DNA from 3 places in the Hydrogenophaga bisanensis genome. Region 3 is predicted to be linked to each of the others. Evidence: predicted binding sites of a transcription regulator. Region 3 holds the regulator's gene; each other region holds the start of a gene.

Region 1 (7,750 bases), on a different contig from region 3:
GGCGGTGTCGGTGCGGCGCGGGTCGGCCACCATGATCTTCATCGCCGGGTTCTTCTGCTTCGCGGCCTCGATGCGGCGGAACAGGATGGGGTGCGCGTAGGCCGCGTTGCTGCCGACGATGAACAGACACTGCGCGTGGTTCACGTCGTCGTAGCAGGCGGGCGGCGCGTCGGCGCCCAGCGTGAGCTTGTAGCCCGCCACGGCGCTGCTCATGCACAGGCGGGAGTTGGTGTCGACGTTGTTGGTGCCCAGCAGGCCCTTGGCCAGCTTGTTGAAGACGTAATAGTCCTCGGTCAGCAGCTGGCCGCTGATGTAGAAACCCACCGCGTCGGGGCCGTGCTCGCGCACGATGCGGCCGAACTCGCCGGCCACACGGTCCAGCGCGGCGTCCCAGCCCAGTGCCACCGGCGCATGGCCGCGCCGCAGCCGCTGCATGGGCTGTAGCAGGCGCGTCTGGCGCGTGATGGCGGGCGTGGCCGTCAGGTGCAGCGTGCTGCCCTTGGTGCAGAGCTTGCCGAAGTTGGCGGGATGCTGAGGGTCGCCGCGCACACCGATGATCTGGCCGCCCTCGCTCTCGATGATGACGCCGCAGCCCACACCACAGTACGGGCAGGTGGAGCGGGTTTGTGACATGTGCTCAGGCCTTCGATGAGTGACGATCCGGCGCCGGGCCGCCCCAAGCCGGATCAGCCCCCTCGGGGGGCAGCGACCCGCGCAGCGGCGGAGCGTGGGGGCCACGGTTCCTGGGGCCGGCGATCGGACGCTCTTCGGTGGTCGCGTGGGATGCGAGCTGGTTCGCGTCCAGGAACACCTGACCGTGCTCCACCTTCACGCTGAACCTGGGCGTGCAACCCTCGTCAGGTGCCGAGGCCTGGCCGTCGCACAGGCCGATGGTCCAGTTGTGCAGCGGGCAGGCCACGTGTGTGCCGAAGACGATGCCCTGGCTCAGCGGACCGCCCTTGTGCGGGCAGCGGTCGAGCAACGCGAACACCTCGTCCTGGTCGTTGCGAAAGATGGCGACGTCCAGGCCTCGCTCGCGCGCCACGCGGCGTGAACCCAGCACGGGTATCTCTTCAACGCGGCAGATGGGGATCCAGGCGGCGGCGTTCATACGGCGCTCCTCTCGGTGGTGGCGGCGATGGCCTTGATGGGGATGAACTGCCGCGTATCCACGGCGGCCTTGTCGAACTCGAACCAGGGGTCGGGCTCGCCGTCCAGCGCGAACAGCAGTTCTTCGTTCAAGGCCTTGCGGCCCTCGGCGTCTTCCAGGATGCGCTTCCTTATGTAGTCCAGGCCCACACGGTTGACGAAGTGCACGGTGCGTTCGAGGTACCAGCCCTCCAGTCGGTAGAGCTGCATGAAGGCCCCGGTGTACTCCATCACCTCTTCGGCCGTCTTGAGCTTGACCAGGAAGTGCGCCACCTCCGTCTTGATGCCGCCGTTGCCGGCGATGTACATCTCCCAGCCGCTGTCCACGCCGATGATGCCCACGTCCTTGATGCCGGCTTCGGCGCAGTTGCGCGGGCAGCCGGAGACGGCGTACTTGACCTTGTGCGGCGCGTACATGCGCCAGTGGGCGCGCTCCAGGGACTTGCCCATCTGGGTGCTGTCCTGCGTGCCCATGCGGCACCACTCGCTGCCCACGCAGGTTTTCACCGTGCGCAGGGCCTTGGCGTAGGCGTGGCCGCTGGGCATGCCGATGTCTTTCCAGACATTGACCAGGTCTTCCTTCTTCACGCCCAGCAGATCGATGCGCTGGCCGCCGGTGACCTTGACGGTCGGGATCTGGTACTTGTCCACCGCGTCGGCGATGCGTCGCAACTCGTCGGCTGTGGTCTCGCCGCCCCACATGCGCGGGATGACGGAGTAGGTGCCGTCCTTCTGGATGTTGGCGTGCGAACGTTCGTTGATGTAGCGGCTCTGCGGGTCGTCCTTGGCCTGTTTGGGCCAGGTGCTGATGAGGTAGTAGTTGATGGCCGGGCGGCAGGTGGCGCAGCCGTTGGGCGTCTTCCAGCCCAGGGCCTTGAAGGTGTCGGCGATGGTCAGCAGCTTGTCGTTGCGGATCGCATCGCGCACGTCCTGGTGGCTGTGCTCGGTGCAGCCGCAGATGGCCTTCTTTTTCGGTGTGGCCGAGTAGCCCGCCCCCACCGTGGCCATCAGGATCTGTTCGACCAGGCCGGTGCAGGAGCCGCAGCTGGCGCTGGCCTTGGTGTGCTTCTTCACCTCATCCAGCGTGAACAGGCCCTTGTCCTTGATGGCCTTGCAGATGGTGCCCTTGGTCACGCCGTTGCAGCCGCAGACCTCGTCGCTGTCGGCCATGGCAGCGGCCTTGTTCTGCCCCGCGTGGCCCGCGTCGCCGATGTTCGATTCCCCGAACATCAGCTTGTCGCGGATGTCGTGCACCTTGCGGCCCTCGCGCAGCAGCTTGAAGTACCAGCCGCCATCCACCGTGTCGCCGTACAGGCAGGCGCCCACCAGCTGGTCGTCCTTGATCACCAGCTTCTTGTAGACGCCGCCGAAGGGGTCGCTCATCACGATTTCTTCCGTGCCTTCGCCGCCCATGAAGTCACCGGCGGAGAACAGGTCGATGCCGGTGACCTTGAGCTTGGTCGACGTCAGCGAGCCGGTGTAGCGGCCGATACCGAATTCGGCCAGATGGGTGGCCAGCACCTTGCCCTGCTCGAACAGCGGCGCCACCAGGCCGTAGGCGATGCCGCGGTGCGCCGCGCATTCGCCCACCGCGTAGATGCGCGCGTCGGTCACAGTCTGCAGGGTGTCGCTCACCACGATGCCGCGGTTGACGTGCAGGCGCATCTTCTCGGCCAGCGCCGTGTTGGGACGGATACCGACCGCCATCACCACCAGATCGGCCGGCACTTCGCTGCCGTCCTTGAACTTGACGGCCTTGACGCGACCGTCCTCACCGCCGATCAGTTCCTGCGTGTTCGCCCCCATCAGGAACCGCATGCCGCGCTCTTCCAGCGACTGCTGCAGCAGCTTGCCGGCCACGTCGTCCAGCTGGCGCTCCATCAGCCAGGGCGCGACATGCACCACGCTCACCCTCATGCCGCGCTTCATCAGGCCGTTGGCCGCTTCCAGGCCGAGCAGGCCGCCGCCGATCACGACCGCGTGCTGGTAGGTCGCGGCGGCGTCGATCATGGCCTGCGTGTCGGCGATGTCGCGGTAGGCCAACACGCCGTTGAGGTCCTTGCCCGGGATGGGCAGGATGAAGGGGTTGGAGCCGGTCGCCATGATCAGGCGGTCGTACTCGGCCGAGACCGCCTCGCCGTTGGGGCCCACCGAGTGCACGATGCGCTTGACGCGGTCCACCTCGGTCACCTTGTGGCCGGCGTGCAGCGTGATGCCGTGGTCGGTGTACCAGGACCAGTCGTTGAGGATGATCTGATCGATGGTCTGCTCACCCGCCAGCACGGGCGAGAGCAGGATGCGGTTGTAGTTGGGGTGTGGCTCGGCACCGAAGACGGTGATGTCGTACAGGTCGGGTGCGATCTTCAGCAGCTCTTCGAGCGTGCGCACACCGGCCATGCCGTTGCCGACCATCACCAGCTTCAGTTTCGCCTTGGGATTGACGCGCATGTCCATGGTGTGCTCCTCAGGCTGCTTTCTCGACGTGCGCCTGGCGCGTGTAGAGAAAATCGATAACCGCCTTGCGGTACTGCTGGTACTGCGGGTCGTCGGCCAGGGCCACCCGGTGGCGCGGGCGAGGCAGTTCGACGCTGAGCACTTCGCCGATGGTGGCGGCCGGCCCGTTGGTCATCATCACGATCTTGTCGGACAGCAGCACCGCCTCGTCCACGTCGTGCGTCACCATGACCACGGTGGCCTGCGTCTGGGCGACGATCTCCAGCAGCTCGTCCTGCAGCTTGGCGCGGGTCAGCGCGTCCAGCGCGCCGAAGGGCTCGTCCATCAGCAGCACCTTGGGCTCCATCGACAGGGCGCGGGCGATGCCCACGCGCTGCTTCATGCCGCCCGAGACTTCGCCGGGGCGCTTCTGCGCGGCGGCCGTCAGGCCGACCAGGGCCAACGCGTCGTTGGTGCGCTGCTTGAGCTGGGCCTTGCTTTCGGTCGCGCCGAACACGCGCTCGACCGCCAGGTAGATGTTCTCGAAGCAGGTCAGCCAGGGCAGCAGCGAGTGGTTCTGGAACACCACCGCGCGCTCGGGACCGGGGCCCGCGATCTCCCGATCGGCACACAGAAGCACACCGCTGGTGGGGGTGGTCAGGCCGGCGATCAGGTTCAGCAGCGTGGACTTGCCGCAGCCCGAGTGGCCGATCAGGGCGACAAACTCGCCTTTGGCCACCGTGAGGTGGATGTCGCGCAGCGCCGGGAAGTTGCCCTTCTTGGTCTTGAAGGTCTGTTCCACGCCCTGGATGTCGATGTACTTCGTGTTCATGCCTTCACCTCTTCAAAGGTAAACAGGGAAGCCAGCTTGATGAGCGCAAACTCCAGCAGCAGGCCGACGATGCCGATCACGAAGATGGCGATGATGATGGAAGAGACGTTGAGGTTGTTCCACTCGTCCCACACCCAGAAGCCGATGCCCACGCCGCCGGTCAGCATCTCGGCCGCCACGATCACCAGCCAGGCGGTGCCGACGGCCAGGCGAACGCCGGTCAGCAGGTAGGGCAGCACGGCGGGGAAGAGGATCCTGGTGAAGATCTTCCATTCACTCAGGTTGAGCACGCGGGCCACGTTCATGTAGTCCTGCGGCACGCGCTGCACGCCCACCGCGGTGTTGATGACCATGGGCCAGATCGAGCAGATGAAGATGGTCCAGATGGCGGCCGGGTTGGCGCCCTTGAACACCAGCAGGCCGATGGGCAGCCAGGCCAGCGGCGAGACCGGGCGCAGCAGGCTGATGAGCGGGTTGAACATGCGGCTGAGGAACACCGAGCGACCGATGGCAAAGCCGGCCGGAATGCCCACCAGCGCGGCCAGACCGAAGCCGATGGCCACGCGCTGCAACGAGGCCAGCACGTTCCAGCCTACGCCCTGGTCGTTGGGGCCGTTGCGGTAGAACGGGTCGGAAAACACCTGCACCGCCTGTGCCCAGGTTTCGGCCGGCTTGGGGATGCCACTGCCTGAGGATGAAGCGATCAGGTGCCAGATGAGGACCAGCAGGGCCAAGCCCAGCACCGGGGGCACCACCGTCAGCCAGAAGCTGCGGAAGTCTCGCGTTGGCTTCTTGGCGGCCGGTGCGGCGGTCGCGGTCGGCGTGGATGCGGTCATGGCTTTGGCGACAGGCGGCAGGTCGGGGCCGGCGGCGGGCGCCTCCAGCGGGGAATGAAAGACAGCGGCAACCATGTTGGTTCTCCTGGTGAAGGCTCAGGCCTTGATGGCGAATGAATCCGCGTACCTGGCGGGGTCCTTGCCGTCCCAGACCACGCCGTCCATCAGCTTGCTGCTGCGCATCGGGTCCTTGGGCACGCTGATGCCCATGGCGCCAGCGACCGACTTGTACAGCTCGATCTGGTTGATCTGCTTGGCGATGCCCAGGTAGTCGGGGTGGCTCTTGATCAGGCCCCAGCGCTTGTGCTGCGTGAGGAACCACATGCCGTCCGAGAGGTAGGGGAAGTTGACCTTGCCGTCGTTGAAGAACTTCATGTGGTTCGGGTCGTCCCAGGTCCTGCCCAGGCCGTTCTGGTAGCGGCCCAGGATGCGCTGGTTGATGGCATCGACACCGGTGTTGATGTAGGCCTTCTGCGCCACCGTCTCGGCCATCTTCAGCTTGTTCTGCAGGCCGGCGTCGATCCAGCGGCTGGCTTCGAGCACGGCCATCATCACGGCGCGCGTGGTGTTGGGGTATTTCTTGACGAAGTCGGCGGTCGTGCCCAGCACCTTCTCCGGGTGGTCTTTCCAGAGGTCCTGGGTGGTGTTGGCCGTCACCCCGATGCCGTCCATGATGGCGCGGTGGTTCCAGGGTTCGCCGACGCAGAAGCCGTCCATGTTGCCCACGCGCATGTTGGCCACCATCTGCGGCGGCGGCACGGTGATCAGCTTGGCGCCCGAGAGCGGGTTGATGCCGGCCGCCGCCAGCCAGTAGTGCATCCACATGGCGTGCGTGCCGGTGGGGAAGGTGCCGGCGAAGCTGTATTCGCGCTTGTTCGCGGCCATGAACCTGGCCAGCGAGGGGCCGTCCACCGCGCCCTTGTCGGCCAGCGCCTTGCTCAGGGTGATGGCCTGGCCGTTGTTGTTCAGGCTCATCAGCACCGCCATGTCTTTCTTCGGGCCGGCGGTCCCCATGTGAACGCCGTAGACCAGACCGTACAGCACATGGGCCAGGTCCAGCTCGCCGTTGACCAGCTTGTCGCGCACGCCGGCCCAGCTCGCCTCCTTGGTCGGCACGATGGTCACGCCGTATTTCTTGTCGAAGCCCAGCACGCTGGCCATCACCACGCTGGCGCAGTCGGTCAGCGGGATGAAACCGATCTTGACCTCGGTCCTCTCCGGCGCGTCAGAGCCGGCGGCCCAGACGCCGCTGTGGCCCAGGGTGGAGAAGTAGGTGGCGGCCATTGCGCCGTGTCGGATGAATGCGCGGCGGCTGGTGCCGCTGGCGGTTTTGTCATGTGCCTCGTTGCGGGTGGAATCGCTTGCGGGGGTGACAGCGGTCATGGCAGGCTCCTGTGGGGCAGAGAAGAAACGGGTCCTGAAAGCGCAACGGCGTCCATTTCCGCGGCTGCGCGTGGCAGCTGGAAATGGACGCCGTTGTCCGTGTCAGGAAAGATGTCGGGGAGATCTGCCGCCGTTGGCAGGTCGCCCTTGCCACATGCTCAGCACTTATCGTGCCAGCCGCGATTCAGGTCACCTGAAGGCCTTGGCGGCCCATCGCGGGGGCACGTTCGCCCCAAGCTGGTGCGAATGGGCCGGGCAGCCGTTCTTGAGTGCTGCTTTTGGTGCGCTGCAGCACGCGCTTTGGACTCCCGCGTTTACCGCGGCGAGGGGAGCACGTCGGCCATGGCCAGCACCGCCTCGGCCACCTCCACCAGGCGACGGTTCTGGCTCATGGCCATCTGGCGCATCGTCTTGTGGGCCGCCTCCTCGCTGAGCTGGCGGTGTGCCATCAGCAGCCCCTTGGCCCGCTCGATCAGCTTGCGCTCATGAAGACTGGAGCGCACGGTTTCTAGTTCGTCCTCCATCGCCTGAAGCCGTCGGGCCTGATCCTGCACCAGGTCCAGCATCGATCGGCCCAGCTGGTGACCATAGGCGTGTTCACTGTCCGCCTTGTCCGATGCGGCCAGGTCGGTCGGTGTCGGCCGGGAGAAGAAGTCGGCATCGGGTCCTGCGCTGGGGGTGGCAGCCTGCAGCTGCTCCAGTTCGAGCCTGGCACAGGCGGTCCGCTCCCGGCAAAGTCCCAGCAGCTCGGCCACCAGCGCCTCTTCAATGCGCCTCATCGTGTCGATGCGAGACGTGCAGGCATCAAACCAGTCCTGGCTGTTGGCGCCGCACAAGGGTTGCCCGGGCGGCGTGGTGCTGACGATCCGCCGCATGCGCTCCAGGCGGACCAAGTCCTCGGCTTGCGGTGCCGACAGCCAGCGCGCCCACATCGCCGGGCTGGCAAACTCGCCGAAGGTCTGCAGACAGCGCTCTTGCGAGTCGATCAGGTGCAGCAGTCGTTGCTGCCCCTGAATGTCGGGCTCGCCTGCGGCGTACATGGCCGATCCGGTGGCCCGTTCCTGGCCGGCGAACTCCTTGCCCTGCATGAAGTTGAACAGGGCCACCAGGCGTCGGG
Region 2 (7,750 bases), on a different contig from region 3:
TTGCTGGAGCAGTTCCACTGGATCCTGTATGTCTTCGGCGCCTTCCTGATCCTGACCGGCGTGAAGATGTGGTGGGCCGCCGGCAAGGAAGAGAGCCTGGACGACAACCCGGCCCTGAAGCTGCTGCGCAAGCTGATGCCGGTGAGCAAGCACTACGACGGCGAGAAGTTCTTCACCATCGAGAATGGCAAGAAGATCGCCACGCCCCTGCTGATGGTGATCGCCATGGTGGGCCTGACCGACGTGATCTTCGCGGTGGACTCGATCCCGGCCATCTTCGCCATCACCAAGGATCCGTTCATCGTGCTGACCAGCAACGTGTTCGCCATCCTTGGTCTGCGCGCCATGTTCTTCCTGCTGCAGGCCGCGGCCAGCCGCTTCCACCTGCTCAACTACGGTCTGGCGGTGATCCTGGTGTTCATCGGTACCAAGATGATGCTGATCGACATCTTCAAGATCCCGGTGGCGGTGTCGCTGGGCGTGGTGCTCGGCATCCTGGCCATCACCATGATCTGGAGCGCCAAGACCGCGCCGAACACCTGATCATCCGAGCGCTTTCAGTGGCTTGATGGTGGCGATGTGGGGGCACCTTCCAGCGCCCGCACATGGGCCACCATGTTCATGTTCAGCGGGGCGGTGCGCCCCAGTCGGCTGGCCAGGCGGACGATTTCGCCACTGAGGGCGTCGATCTCGGTGGGGCGCCCGGCGGCCAGGTCGTCCGCCATGCTCGATCGCGCCTTCGGGTCGATCTTGAGCATGCGGCTGGCCACCAGCCGGAACAGCGGGGTGGGCAGGCGCAGTACCGCGATCAGCACGTCCCAGGGCAACGGGGTGAGCCGGGCCGGTTCGGTGCCGTCCAGCCGAATCAGGTCCAGCGCTTCGCGCATGAGGTCGGCCAACTGCCGGCGGTGCTTGCTGCTGAGCAACTGCGCGCGCAGCGGCAGGCCCGACAGGGCGTTGACCGGGTTGTTGAGGTTCAGCAGCAGCTTGCCCAGCTGCACCGGCCGCAGGTCGGCGTGCAGGTCCAGGGGCAGGGCGGCGCTCTCGAACAGGTCGGTCAGGGCTTGCAGGCAGGCATGGTTCTGGGCGGCCAGGCGGCCGTCGGTGCCCCGGTGGAAGTGGCCCGGTCCCAGTTCGGTAATGTTGAAGGGGACCATGCCGGCCAGCCAGGTCAGCGTCGGGGCCACACCGGCCGCCTTCACGGCATTGTTCAGGCCGTTCTGCAGGCTCAGCACCGGGGTGCCCGCCGGCAGCTCGCGCGCCAGCTCCCGTGCTGCGTCTTCGGTGGCGCCGCTCTTGACGCACAACAGCACCAGGTCAGGTTGCGCATCGGAGGGCACCTGCAGGTGCAGGCGCAGGACCGATGGCGACAGGTGCTGGTCGCGGCCATCCCGGTCGGTCAGGCGCAGGCCACGGGCATGCAGGTCGCCGATCACCCGGGGGCGCCCGACGAAATGCACCGTGGCGCCGGCCAGCTGCAGGCAGCCACCGACATGGCAGCCGACACTGCCGGCACCCATCACCAGCACATGGGGGACGGCCGTCATGCGCCCTGCGTCCGTCGCGGGGTCTGGCGGGCCACGGGACCGGCCTCGCGGTGGATCTGCTCCTGCAGTGGCCGCCCGCCACCCAGCATGAACCAGACTTCCGCGACCACGAACATCGGGCCGACCAGCAGGCCGCGGATGTCGTCGACAAAGGCGGGCTTGCGGCCTTCCCAGAAGTGGCCGACGAACTGGAAGATCCAGCCCACCACGAAACTCCCCGGCCCGGCCAGCAGCCAGGTCGTGAGGGGGGCCTGACCGAACGGGTGGGCCAGGGCGACGAGGATGCCGGTGGCGGCGATGCTGGACAGGGTGACGGTGGACACCCCCTGCCGGAGGTACCACAGGGCCACGAGCGCCCAGACCACCTGATGGACACCCACCGAGATGCCGCCGACGGGCATCTGCAGGCGCGCCAGCAGCACGCCGATGGCGAAGGCGATCAGGGGAATGCCCACGTAGTGCGTGGCGATGTTGCGCGGATCGCGGTGGTAACGTGCGTACTGGACCAGCAGGCTGGTGGACGGTGTCATGGCTGTCTCCGGGTAGTTATGGGCCGCTAGGATGCCGGCAACAGGACGCATCGTCTGTCAGAATCCCGACAAAGTCGAGTCAATCTTCATGGGCCCTTCGGACGCGCAACTTCCTGTGCCGGCAGCGCTGCTGGCAGCCCTGCAGACCGACGACTGGTTTGCCGGCTGTCCCGCTGCCTTCCAGCAGGCCCTGCGGGAGATGGGGCATCTGCGACGCCTGGCCCCCGGAGAACCCTTGTTTGCCCGGGGCGGGCAGGCCGACGGCCTGTGCTGCGTCACCGCCGGGGCCCTGCGGGTCGGCGCCCATGACATCGAGGGCCAGGCGGCCGTGCTGGCCTATCTGGAGCCGTACCAGTGGTTCGGCGAGATTTCCATGATCGATGGTCTGCCCCGCACCCATGACGCGGTGGCCGAGGTGGCCAGCCAGGTGCTGGTGGTGCCGCGCGAAGGCTTGCTGTCGTGGCTGGAGCGGGAGCCCGGGCACTGGCGCGACATTGCCCGGCTGGCCTGCCGCAAGCTGCGGGTGAGTTTCGTGGTGCTCGAGGAACTGGCCCAGCTGCCGCTGGAGGAGCGCGTGTTGCGCCGCCTGCGCCTGCAGGCCATGGGTTATGGGAGTCGCGACACGGCACGGCGTCGGGTGCGGGTGGCGCAGGAGACCCTGGCCCACATGCTGGGCGTCAGCCGCCAGTCGGTCAACCGCGCGCTCAAGCAGCTGGAAGCGCGCGGTGCCCTGCGTCTGCACTATGGCGAGATCGAGTTGCTCGACCCGATCCGGGGGGCTGGTTGATCAGCGTGGGCGCGTGTCCGGCGTGGGCATCAGGGCGTCGATCTCCTCCTGCATCGACTGCACCAGCTGGCTGTAGATGCGCAGCTTGTGGCCGCTGTCGCGCAGGCGTTCGGCCAGCCGCTGGGCCACGGCGGTCATGAGCTTGGCGGCGGTGGCCGGCTCTTCCAGGATCAGCGCTTCCAGCGCGTCGCGCGTGAGGACGGCGCACTTGACGTCGCTGCTGGCCACGCAGGAAGCAGAGCGTGCTCCGCCGTCGACCAGGGACATTTCGCCGATGAGGCTGCCGGGTCCGAGGACGGTCAGCGTGACCGGCTCGGTGCGCCGCGCCGCAATGGTCTCGACCGTGATTTCGCCATCCAGCACCAGGACCATGAAGCCGGTGTCGGTCGTCTCGCCCTGACGGATGATGGTGGTGCCCGCCGGGTAGCGGTGGGGTTGCATGAAGCCCACCACCGTCATGGCCTCGGCCTCGCCCAGCTGCATCAGGGCGGTGGGCGCGCGCAGCAGGTGAGCCGCTGCATGCGCGCTTTCGGAGCGGTCCACGGCCGCATGGCGCTGCGCCGCCGTGCGGTTCTGCGGGGCATGGCGGTTGCCGATGAACTTGTCGAACAGGGACATGGGGGGTGAGAGCGGTATCCCTTGATTGTGCCTTTCGACGGCGGTTTTGGCGCTGAGGATTTGCACGCGTGTGGCACATGGCTTGCTAACACCCGAACATGAGCCTGAATTTGCCGGCCGCGCTGGACCGCGGCGAACCCCTGACCGCGCCCGCCTGGCGCGAGACGCTGGGGCTGCTGCTGGCGTCCACCGGTGAAGGGGTGTACGGGGTGGACCTGGACGGGCGCTGCGTGTTCATCAACCCGGCGGGTGCGCGGCTGATCGGGTATGAGCCGGCGGAACTGATCGGCTGCAACATGCACGATCTGACCCACCATGCGCGCGCTGACGGCAGCCCGTATCCGGAGGCCGAGTGTCCGATCTTCAACGCCTTTCGCCGTGGTGTGCCTTGCCGCATCGACAGCGAGGTGTTCTGGCGGCGGGACGGTACGGCCATGGCGGTCGAGTACTCGAGCCATCCGATCATCGATGGCGGGCAGGTGCGGGGGGCGGTGGTGACCTTTGTCGACATCACCGAGCGCCGCCGGGCTGCCGACGCCCTGCACCGGGCCAAGGACGAACTCGAGCAGCGGGTGAGGGAGCGCACTGCCGAGCTGGAAACCGCGCTGCACCAGCTGCGCGAGCTGGCCGCCCGCGCCGAGATGGTGCGCGAGGAGGAGCGCACCCGCATCGCCCGCGAGGTGCACGACGAACTGGGCAGCCTGCTGGTGGCCATGAAGATGGACGTCAACTGGCTGGACAGGCGCTTGTCCGAGCAGGCCGCCCGCACCCCGCAGGAGGCCGACGACATGCGCAGCCGCATGCGCTGCAAGTGCCAGAACATGAGTCGCCTGATCGAAACGGCGGTGGACAACGTGGGCAGGATCATCACCGACTTGCGTCCCAGCATCCTGGACCACCAGGGCCTGTGGGCTGCCCTGGAGTGGCAGGCCCAGGAGTTCGCCGCGTCTGCCGAGCTGGCACTGGATTGGTGCATGACGGTGGATGAGGGGCTGGCGCTGCCCGAGCCGATGGCCATGGCCGTGTTCCGCATCTTCCAGGAGATGCTCAGCAACGTGGGACGCCATGCCCGTGCTGCGCACTTGCGCATTGACATCGGCCGCCAGGGCGACGAGCTGCAGATGACCGTGGAGGACGACGGTGTGGGCGCGCCGCCGCAGGCCTTCGAGGCGGCCGATGCCTACGGCATCATGGGCATGCGGGAGCGGGCGCGCCACTTCGGCGGCCGCCTGGACATCGTCAGCACACCGGGCGAAGGCACCCGCATGCGGCTGCGCGTGCAGTTGCCGGTGCCATCGCCCGAAGGAAGCGTCGCATGACGGCGATTCGTGTCCTCATCGGGGATGACCACCGCATCGTGCGCGAGGGACTCAAGCAGGTGCTGGCCGATGCGCCCGAGGTGCAGGTGGTGGCCGAGGCGCCGGACGGCGAGCAGGTGCTGGCCCAGGTGGAGGCCCTGGGCGGTCGCCACGGGCTGGAGCTGGTGTTGCTGGACGTGGCCATGCCCGGGCGGGACGGCATCGACGTGCTGCAGCGCCTGCGCAAGGCCCATCCGACCCTGCCGGTGCTCATGCTCAGCACCTATCCCGAGCGCCAGTACGCGGTGCGGTGCATCCGCATGGGGGCGGCGGGCTATCTGCACAAGAGTGCCGATCCGGACGACATGCTCGCCGCGGTGCGCAAGGTCGCGTCCGGGGGGATGTACGTGACACCCGCCACCGCCGAAGCGCTGGCGTCGGCGGTGGGCCGGAGCGACACGCGCGCCGGGCCGGAGGCCTTGTCGCACCGTGAGCATCAGGTCTACCGGCTGCTCACGCAGGGCCTGACCGTGACCGAAATTGGTGCACAGCTAGGACTGGCGCCCAACACCGTGAGCACCTACCGCGCCCGCATCCTGGAGAAAACCGGCACCAAGAACGATGTGGAGCTGGCGATCTACGCTGAGCGGCACGCCAGACCCGCCGCTTTGTAGGGCCAGCCCTACACGGTGTGGTCATTCCGTCGGTGATTTGCCGGTCGATGTCTGAACTGGCCCACAGCTGGCCCATACCTGGCCCGTTGCTTGCAATGAACACCTCGTCATCAACCAACGAGGTGTGCCATGTCCGAGTTCTTCGATCCCTACAACGCCGACCGTCCCCTGATGATGAAGTGCAGTTGCGGTCGCGACCACACCGTGGCCGATCACCATGCCGAGGTGGCGGCCGATGAGGCGGCGCGCGTGCTGCGCCAGCGCAGCGAGAGCGCCGAGTTCGAGGCTTACAGCAACGAGTTCATCGAAGCGACGCTGGTCAAGGCCATCTTCCCGCACGACGAGCAGCGCCGCCGCTTCCTGCGGGCGGTGGGCAAGAACACGGCCATGGCCGCGATCGCCAGCGTACTGCCGGTGGCCAGCCTGCAGGCGATGGCCCAGGAAAAGCGCACGCTGGAGAAGACCGACCTGAAGATCGGCTTCATCCCGATCACCTGTGCCACGCCGCTGATCATGGCCCACCCGCTGGGCTTCTACAAGAAGGAAGGTCTGAATGTCGAGGTGACCAAGACGGCGGGCTGGGCGCTGATCCGCGACAAGGTGATCAACAAGGAATACGACGCTTCGCACTTCCTCTCGCCCATGCCGCTGGCCATGAGCCTGGGGCTGGGATCCACGGCGGTGCCCACCAACGTGGCGACGATCCAGAACATCAACGGTCAGGCGATCACGATGTCGGTGCGCCACAAGGACAACCGCGATCCGAAGAACTGGAAGGGCTTCAAGTTCGGCATCCCGTTCGAATATTCGATGCACAACTTCCTGCTGCGCTACTTCCTGGCCGAGCACGGCCTGAACCCCGACACCGATGTGCAACTGCGGGTCATCGCGCCACCCGAGATGGTGGCCAACCTGCGCGCCGGCAACATCGACGGCTTCCTGGGTCCGGACCCGTTCAACCAGCGCGCGGTCTATGAAGAGGTGGGCTACATCCACACCCTGACCAAGGACCTGTGGAATGGTCACCCCTGCTGCGCCTTTGGCACCACGGCGGAGTTCATCCAGAAGAACCCGAACACCTTCGCGGCGCTGTACCGATCGGTCCTGACCGCTGCGGCCATGGCGCGCCAGCCCAAAAACCGCGAACTGATCGCCAAGGTAATTGCCCCGGCGCAGTACCTCAACCAGCCCGAGGTGGTGCTGCAGCAGGTGCTGACGGGCAAGTTTGCCGATGGCATGGGCAAGATCCAGAACGTGCCTGACCGCGCGGACTTCGACCCCATGCCCTGGCAGAGCATGGCGGTGTGGATGCTGACCCAGATGCAGCGCTGGGGCTACATCAAGGGCGACGTGAACTACCAGCAGATCGCCGAAAAGGTGTTTCTGATCACCGATGCCCGCAAGCACATGAAGGACCTGGGCCAGGAGTTCAAGGCCGGTCCCGCTTATGCCAAACACACCATCATGGGCAAGGAGTTCGATCCGGCCAAGGCCGCGGCCTATGCCAAGAGCTTTGCCATCAGCAAGGCGGGGTGATGCCATGAAGACCATGGGCAATCTGAACCTGCGCGCGGCGATCGTCTCGCTGCTGCTGCTGGTGTGCGTGATCGGTATCTGGCAGGTCGCCACGTCGACCGGCGGCACGGCGGCGGCCACGGCCTCGCTCAGCGCCGAGGAGATCGAGTACCTCAAGATGATGGGCAAGGACCCCGGGGCCACCAAGAGCGGTGGCTTTCCGGGACCGCTGGAGGTGGCCCGCACCAGCTGGGGCCATCTGTCGGACCCGTTCTATGACAAGGGCCCGAACGACAAGGGCATCGGCATCCAGCTGGCGCACTCGCTGGCCCGGGTGGGGCTGGGCTTCTTCCTGGCCATGCTGGTGGCGATCCCGCTGGGCTTCGTGATCGGCATGTCGCCGCTGATGCAGAAGGCCTTCAATCCCTTCGTGCAGCTGCTCAAGCCCATCAGTCCGCTGGCCTGGATGCCGCTGGCGCTTTACACCCTCAAGGACTCGGACGTCAGCGGCATCTTCGTGATCTTCATCTGCTCGATCTGGCCGATGCTGATCAACACCGCCTTCGGCGTGGCCTCGGTCAAGCGTGACTGGCTCAATGTGGCCGCCACGCTGGAAGTCAATCCGCTGCGCAAGGCCTTTCAGGTGATCCTGCCGGCGGCGGCCCCGACCATCCTGACCGGCATGCGCATCAGCATGGGCATCGCCTGGCTGGTGATCGTGGCGGCCGAGATGCTGGTGGGCGGCACCGGCATCGGCTACTTCGTGTGGAACGAGTGGAAC
Region 3 (7,750 bases):
GGCGCGGTTTCGCCACACAAGCTGCTGGCCCATCCCGCCATCATCTTCAATCGCAAGGATGCGCTGCAGGACGCGTTCCTGCTGCAGCACTTCGGCCTGCGACAGCCGAACTACCCCCGCCATTTCGCACCGGCCGTGGATGCCTTCGAGCGTGCCATCGAACTGGGTCTGGGCTGGGGCATGGTGCCCGAGCAAAGCCTGTCGGGCAGGCCAGGCCTGGTCGAGGTGCTGCCCGATGCCACGGTGGATGTGGCGCTGTACTGGCAGCACTGGGCACGTGAGCCGGTGTCGGCCCAGCGACTGACGGCCGCTGTCAAGGCGGCCGCTCGGGAACACTTGCGGACGGCCTGAGGCGCCGAGAACCTAAAATCCTGCCCCATGCTCAAGATCAAACAGGAATTGCTGGCGGGCCTGGCCGCCTCGCTCGAACAACTGGCCCCCGGCGCCGGTGACAAGGCCGCCTTCGAATCGCCCAAGGTGGCCGCGCACGGTGACTTCGCCGTCACCGCCGCCATGCAGCTGGCCAAGCCGCTCAAGGCCAATCCCCGCCAGGTGGCCGATCAGCTCAAGGCGGCGCTGCTGGCGCTGCCGGTCTACCAGCAATGGGTGGCCGATATCGAGATCGCCGGCCCCGGCTTCATCAACATCCGCCTCAAGCCCGAGGCCAAGCAGCAGATCGTGCGCGAGGTCCTGGCCGAGGGCGCCCGATTCGGCTGCCAGCCGTCCAACGGCCGCCGCCTGATGGTCGAATTCGTGTCCGCCAACCCCACGGGTCCGCTGCACGTGGGGCACGGCCGTCAGGCCGCCCTGGGCGATGCCATCTGCAACCTGTACGAGACCCAGGGATGGGAGGTCTACCGCGAGTTCTATTACAACGACGCGGGCGTGCAGATCGGCACGCTGGCCACCAGCACGCAGCTGCGCATCCAGGGCTTCAAGCCCGGCGACGAGCAGTGGCCGGAGGCCGCCTACAACGGCGACTACATCCAGGACATCGCCAACGACTACCTGGCGAAGAAGACGGTGCATTCCGACGACCGCGAATTCAGCGCCAGCGGTGATCCGGATGCGCTGGACGACATCCGCCTCTTTGCCGTGGCCTACCTGCGTCACGAGCAGGACCTGGACCTCAAGGCCTTTTCCGTCAAGTTCGACAACTACTACCTGGAGTCAAGCCTCTACACCAGCGGCAAGGTCGACGCCACGGTGCAGAAGCTGCGCGAGGCCGGCAAGACCTACGAGCAGGACGGCGCCCTGTGGCTCAAGACCACCGACTACGGCGACGACAAGGACCGCGTCATGCGCAAGGGCGACGGGTCCTACACCTATTTCGTGCCGGACGTGGCTTACCACATCACCAAGTGGGAGCGCGGCTTCGACAAGGTGATCAACATTCAGGGCACCGACCACCACGGCACCATCGCGCGGGTGCGTGCCGGCCTGCAGGCGGCCGGTGTGGGCATTCCGCAGGGCTACCCCGACTACGTGCTGCACACCATGGTGCGCGTGGTCCGCAACGGCGAAGAGGTCAAGATCAGCAAGCGCGCCGGCAGCTACGTCACGCTGCGCGACCTGATCGAATGGACCAGCAAGGATGCGGTGCGTTTCTTCCTGCTCTCGCGCAAGCCCGACACCGAGTACACCTTCGACGTCGATCTGGCGGTCCAGAAGAACAACGACAACCCGGTGTACTACGTGCAGTACGCCCATGCGCGCATCTGCTCGGTGCTGGCCAGCTGGGGGGGCGACGTCAACACCCTGGGGCAGGTGGACCTGTCGGCCCTGGATACACCGGCGGCCCAGGCGCTGATGCTGCAGCTGGCCAAGTTCCCGGGCATGCTCAGCGCGGCCGCCACCGATTTCGCCCCGCACGACGTGACCTTCTACCTGCGCGAGCTGGCGGCGGCGTACCACAGCTACTACGACGCCGAGCGCATCCTCGTCGACGACGAGGCCGTCAAGCAGGCGCGTCTGGCGCTGGTCGCCGCCACGGCCCAGGTGCTGCACAATGGTCTGGCCGTGCTGGGTGTCAGCGCGCCGCAGAAGATGTAACCGGATCAGACATGAACATTCGCATTGCCCGGTCACGCCGGGTTCAGGGGGGGACCCTGATCGGCTTCGTCCTTGGCTTGCTGGCCGGCCTGGGCATCGCGCTGGCCGTGGCGGTCTATGTGACCAAGGTGCCGGTGCCTTTTGTGGATCGGGGCTTGTCGCGCAAGCCCGAGCAGGATGCGGCCGAGGCCGAGAAGAACAAGGGCTGGAATCCGAATGCCCAGCTCGGCGTCAAGCCGGCGGCGCCTCCGCCGGTGCCCGCGGCCCCCAAGACCGACGAGGACAGCAAACCCGCCGCCAAGGAGGCCGACACGGCCCCGGCAGCGCCGAAGGCCGAGTCGCGTGACCCGATCGCCGAGTTGCTGCAGTCCCGGGAGGGTCAGCGCAAGGAGGACGCGCCGTCTGCCGCCGTGCCCGCGGAGCCCTTCATCTATTTTGTGCAGGTCGGGGCCTTCCGCAACCAGCAGGAAGCCGAGAGCCAGCGCGCACGGGTGGCGATGCTGGGCATCGCGGCCGATGTCACCGAACGCGAGCAGAATGGCCGTCCGGTGTTCCGGGTCCGTGTTGGCCCGTTCAACCAGCGCAGCGCCGCCGACGCGACCCGTGAGCAGCTGGAGGTCAACGGGGTCGAGGCCGCACTGGTCAGGGTGCAGCGCTGAGCGCTGCCTGCGGAACTTTTTGCGCGCCACGTCGCCCCAACCAGCCAACATCTGGTCATCAAGGAGTCCCTGAAAATGCAACGTCGAGAGTTTCACCGTCATGTCCTGTCCACCGGCGCGCTGGCGCTCGGTGCTTCCGCAGCCCTGGTGCCGGGCTGGGCGCAGGCCAGCATCGGCGGCTTCAAGGAGGGCTCCGACTACATCAAGCTCGGTCGCCCCGTGCCCGCCGATGCGCCGGCCGGTCAGGTGGAGGTGCTCGAGTTCTTTGCCTACAGCTGCATCCACTGCTTCAACTTCGAACCGGTGTTCGAGGACTGGAAGAAAAAGGCACCCGCCGGTGTGGTGGCGCGGCGCGTGCCGGTGGCCTTCAGCGAAGCGTTTGTGCCCATGCAGCGCCTCTACTACACGCTGGAGGCCATGGACCAGCTCGATGGCCTGCACCAAAAGGTGTTTCGCGCCATTCATGTCGACAAACAGCGCCTGATGACCGAGTCGGCCATCACCGACTGGATCGTCAAACAGGGCGTGGACAAGAAGAAGTTCAGTGACCTGTTCAACTCCTTCTCGGTCACCGGCAAGGCTCGCCGTGCCGTGCAGCTGCAGGATGCCTACCAGATTGAAGGGACACCCGCCCTGGGTGTGGGCGGGCGCTTCACCGTGGCCGGACAGGGTCCCCGTACGGTTCAGGTGGCCAACGCCCTGATCGCCGAGATCCGCAAGGGCTGAGCTTGCCGATCTGTACCGGGGGTGCCACATCCCCCCGGCTTGGGGGTGTGCCCGTGCGCTCCGGCGGTGCAGGCGGCATGGGCACCGCTACAATGAAACGAATCGCAAGAATCGTGCCCCCTCAAGTCATGACCCACTTCATTCCTTCTCTCAAGGCGACGCGTCAGGCCCTGCTGGTCATGGCTGCGGCATTGCTGGTCCCCTCGGTGTCGCTGGCCGAGCTGGCCGACCGCGACAAGCCGATGAACATCGAGGCCGATGCCTTGCGTTACGACGACGTCAAGCAGACCAGCGTCTTCACCGGCAATGTGGTCATCACCAAGGGCACCATCATCATGAGGGGTGCCCGTGCCGATGTCCGTCAGGATCCGGCCGGCAACCAGTTCGGGGTGCTCACCGGTTCGCCTGGCAAACTGGCCTTCTTCCGTCAGAAGCGCGAAGGTCTGGATGAGTGGATCGAGGGCGAGGGCGAGAAGATCGAGTACGAGAGCCAGACCGAAACCGTGGTGTTCACCGGCCAGGCGGTCATGCGCCGCTACCGCGGGACGTTCCTCAACGACGAGAGTGTCGGCAGCCAGATCACCTACAACAGCCAGACCGAGATCTACACGGTCAAGGGTGGTCCGGGCAGCAAGACGGCCGCCAATCCCTCGGGCCGTGTGCGCGCCATGCTGACCCCGATCCAGAAGGACGCACAGGGTAACCCCTTGCCTCCCCAGGCGCCGGCGGCGGCCGATCCGGCCAACTTGCGTCCGAGCACGTCCCTGCAAGAGAAAAGCAAGTGACGGGGGGCATGTCGACACCGCCGTCCCCGATGGCCTACCAGAGTCGTCTGGAGGTCCGGAACCTGCGCAAGTCCTACGGCAGCCGCGTGGTGGTCAAGGATGTCTCGTTGACCGTGGACAAGGGGGAAGTCGTCGGACTGCTCGGGCCCAATGGCGCTGGCAAAACCACCTCGTTCTACATGATCGTCGGACTGCTGCGCGCCGACGGTGGCGAGATCCTTCTGGATGACCGCCGTATCGAGCAGTTGCCCATCCACCGGCGCGCGCGCCTGGGGTTGGGTTACCTCCCCCAGGAGGCGTCCATCTTCCGCAAGCTCACCGTCCAGGAGAACGTCCGGGCGGTGCTCGAATTGCAGAAGGACGCCGAAGGCCGGGCGTTGACCGTACCCGAGATCGAACGCAGGCTGGACCAGCTGCTCAAGGATTTGCGCGTTGACCATTTGCGCGATTCCCCTGCACCGTCCCTGTCGGGAGGGGAGCGCCGTCGGGTCGAGATTGCCCGCGCCCTGGCCACCAGTCCCCGTTTCATCCTGCTGGATGAGCCGTTTGCCGGCATCGATCCGATCGCCGTGATCGAGATCCAGCAGATCATCAGTTTTCTGAAGGGGCGTGGCATCGGTGTGCTCATCACCGACCACAACGTGCGTGAGACCCTGGGCATCTGCGATCACGCCTACATCATCAGCGACGGCCAGGTCCTGGCCAGCGGCACGACGGCCGAGATCATCGACAACGCGGATGTGCGTCGGGTGTATCTCGGCGAGCACTTCCGGATGTGATGAGACCCGGACTGTCGCTGCGGGTCTCGCAGCATCTGGCGCTCACGCCCCAGCTCCAGCAATCGATCCGCCTGCTGCAGTTGTCCACCCTGGAGATGGCCCAGGAAGTCGAGCAGATGCTCGACGAGAACCCGTTCCTGGAGCGCGGGGACGAGCAGGCAGACCGTGAGGCCTTCGGACTGGAGCAGCAGGATGCCCCGGTGCCCGCCGGTGACCGGATCGCGGAGCAGGCGGTGCAGACCGACGCCGCGACCGAAGGTCCTGCTTCAGACGATGGTTCGGACATCGAGGCGCAGGCGGACGGCAGCAGTCCGCTGGAAGAAAGCTGGGACGGCGACGGGTCCGTCGAGATGGCACCCGATGATGCCGAGTGGGGCGGCGACGCTCCCGCCCGCGGGACGGGTGACGATGATGACTCCCGCAGTGCCGCGGATCTGGCCCGCACACCCGTGACGCTGCAGGCGCACCTGCATGACCAAGCGCGGTGTCTGCGTCTGAACCCGCACGAGCAGGCCGCGCTGTACTTCCTGATCGAATCCCTCAACGAGGACGGGTACCTGACCGAATCGCTCGAGGAACTGGCTGCGGATTTCTGGCGCCAGCTGTACCCGGACGCCGGCACCGACCCGGCCCCCGAGGAGCGGGACGAGGCCGGTGAGTACCTGCGGATGGCGCTGGGCTGGCTGCACAGCATGGACCCTTCCGGTGTCGGTGCGCGCGATCTGCGCGAATGTCTGCGTCTGCAGATCCTGGAACTGCGCAACAGTCCCCAGGCGCAGGCGGCACTGGCCATCTGCCAGCAGCCGACCGAACTCATCGCTCGCCGCGATGTGCGCCGGCTGGCCGCCCTGTGCGGTCTTGAAGAGGACCTCGTGCGGTCGGGGCTGGCGCTGATTGCATCCCTGGAGCCCAAACCGGGGCGGCGCTTTGCCGATGCCGAGCGCAATGTCATCGTGCCGGACGTGATCGTCAGCCGCGCGGGACGGGGCTTCAAGGTGCAGCTCAACCCGGATGTGATGCCACGCCTGCGCCTGCAGGACGCCTACGCCGGCGCCCTGAAACAGGGGCGCGGCGCGAAGGACGCCGAGGGCGGTCACGCAGCGATGCAGCAACGCCTTCAGGAGGCCCGCTGGTTCATCAAGAACATCCAGCAGCGGTTCGACACCATCCTGCGCGTCAGCAGTGCGATCGTCGAGCGGCAGCGCAACTTCTTCATGCACGGTGAGCTGGCGATGAGGCCGCTGGTTCTGCGCGAGATCGCCGACGAACTCGGCCTGCACGAGTCCACGATCAGCCGGGTGACCACCGCCAAGTACATGGCCACGCCATTCGGCACCTACGAACTCAAGTACTTCTTCGGATCTTCGCTGGGTACCGAGACCGGTGGCAATGCCTCCAGCACGGCGGTTCGCGCCCTGCTCAAGCAGTTCATCACGGCCGAAGACCCCGCCAAGCCCCTGTCGGACAATCAGCTTTCCGATCTGCTCAAGGAGCAGGGCATCGAGTGCGCCCGGCGCACTGTGGCCAAATACCGCGAGGCCCTGCGCATCGCACCCGCCAACCTTCGGAAACAGCTGTGAACTCCCTGCAATTGTTCTTGCCCTGCGCCGCCGGCGTGGAGGATTACCTGGCCACCGAAGTCCGGCGGATCACGGGGGAAGATGCCGTGGCCAGGCCCCGCGCCGGCGTGGCGCTGACCGGGTCCTGGCGCGACGCCCTCAAATTGAACCTGCACAGCCGGCTGGCCCAGCGCGTGCTGGTGCAGCTCTCGCACGGCCCCTGCCACAGCGAACAGGCCTTGTATGACGCGGCGGGTGACGTTGCCTGGGAGATCTGGTTTTCGCCAGAACAGACCTTCAAGGTCGAGGTGACTGCCCAGCACAGCCCGTTCAAGAGCCTGAACTTTGCAGGTCTTCGGGTCAAGGACGCCATCTGTGACCGTTTTCGGGCCAAGCGGGGCCAGCGCCCGAGCGTCGACACGGCGCGGCCCGATGTGCGCATCTACGTCCACCTGACACGCGACAGCGCGACCCTCTATATCGACACCTCCGGAGAGCCGCTGTTCAAGCGCGGCTGGCGCGTGGACAAGGGCGATGCGCCCCTGAAGGAAACCCTGGCGGCCGCCATGATCGCAGCCACTGGCTGGGACGCGGCCGCCGATCAGCCGCTGGACGACATTCCGCCTCTTTACGATCCGTGCTGCGGCAGTGGCACCGTGGTGATCGAGGCGGCACAGGTGGCCCTGCGGATTGCGCCCGGTTTGCAGCGCCGGTTCGGGTTCGAGCGTCTGCAGCCCTTCCAGCCTCATGTCTGGCATGCCCTCAAGGATGAGGCCGCACGGCAGCGCCGCGAATGGCCGGCCGGGCACCACCCGCTGGTCTTTGGCAGCGATGTGGCGTTTCGCATGGTCGATTTTGCGCAGCGCAATGCCGAGCGTGCCGGCGTGGCGTTTGCGGTCGAGTTGCGCGGGGGCGATGCCTTGCAGCGCATGCCACCGACAGAGCGCCCGGGGGTGCTGCTGCTCAATCCGCCCTATGGCGAGCGTATCGCTGCGGCCGGCGTGGCGGGACAGAACGCCCGCGAGCGGGCCGATGCGCGCTCGGCGGCCCGGGCGCCGCGCACATTCACGGTGGGGGCTCGCCCCCCGGAGGCCGTACCGGCGGCGGCCCTGGGCCGTGAAAGCGCCCAGATGAGCGACGGCAGTGACGGCAGCGACTTCTTTGCCCGGCTGGCCACGCACTGGAAGACC

What was found. Region 3 encodes sigma-54, which starts transcription at its own class of promoters, with help from an activator protein. Its sites were predicted from a motif close to TGGCANGNAANCTGCTTT; they were not measured.
Region 1: ACFQNJ_RS06560 (CmpA/NrtA family ABC transporter substrate-binding protein) is a predicted target of sigma-54. The motif match lies at 6,792-6,809, and genes of this name have one in related genera.
Region 2: ACFQNJ_RS13645 (CmpA/NrtA family ABC transporter substrate-binding protein) is a predicted target of sigma-54. The motif match lies at 5,534-5,551, and genes of this name have one in related genera.

Annotation. Positions count from the first base shown of each region.
Region 1 is NZ_JBHTBX010000003.1:257,405-265,154, reverse strand. It holds gene ACFQNJ_RS06585 (nitrate reductase) at 1-633, opposite strand, end outside; partial or broken gene nirD (nitrite reductase small subunit NirD) at 737-1,111, opposite strand; gene nirB (nitrite reductase large subunit NirB) at 1,108-3,603, opposite strand; gene ACFQNJ_RS06570 (ABC transporter ATP-binding protein) at 3,614-4,414, opposite strand; gene ntrB (nitrate ABC transporter permease) at 4,411-5,325, opposite strand; gene ACFQNJ_RS06560 (CmpA/NrtA family ABC transporter substrate-binding protein) at 5,347-6,534, opposite strand; gene ACFQNJ_RS06555 (nitrate- and nitrite sensing domain-containing protein) at 6,948-7,750, opposite strand, start outside.
Region 2 is NZ_JBHTBX010000009.1:13,534-21,283, reverse strand. It holds gene ACFQNJ_RS13680 (TerC family protein) at 1-543, shown strand, start outside; gene ACFQNJ_RS13675 (2-dehydropantoate 2-reductase) at 558-1,547, opposite strand; gene ACFQNJ_RS13670 (Mpo1 family 2-hydroxy fatty acid dioxygenase) at 1,544-2,077, opposite strand; gene ACFQNJ_RS13665 (Crp/Fnr family transcriptional regulator) at 2,166-2,864, shown strand; gene ACFQNJ_RS13660 (cyclic nucleotide-binding domain-containing protein) at 2,865-3,482, opposite strand; gene ACFQNJ_RS13655 (sensor histidine kinase) at 3,581-4,801, shown strand; gene ACFQNJ_RS13650 (response regulator) at 4,798-5,454, shown strand; gene ACFQNJ_RS13645 (CmpA/NrtA family ABC transporter substrate-binding protein) at 5,584-6,990, shown strand; gene ntrB (nitrate ABC transporter permease) at 6,995-7,750, shown strand, end outside.
Region 3 is NZ_JBHTBX010000008.1:17,585-25,334, reverse strand. It holds gene ACFQNJ_RS12725 (HTH-type transcriptional regulator ArgP) at 1-351, shown strand, start outside; gene argS (arginine--tRNA ligase) at 379-2,052, shown strand; gene ACFQNJ_RS12715 (SPOR domain-containing protein) at 2,064-2,711, shown strand; gene ACFQNJ_RS12710 (thiol:disulfide interchange protein DsbA/DsbL) at 2,787-3,437, shown strand; gene lptA (lipopolysaccharide transport periplasmic protein LptA) at 3,566-4,222, shown strand; gene lptB (LPS export ABC transporter ATP-binding protein) at 4,231-5,001, shown strand; gene rpoN (RNA polymerase factor sigma-54) at 5,001-6,581, shown strand; gene ACFQNJ_RS12690 (THUMP domain-containing class I SAM-dependent RNA methyltransferase) at 6,578-7,750, shown strand, end outside.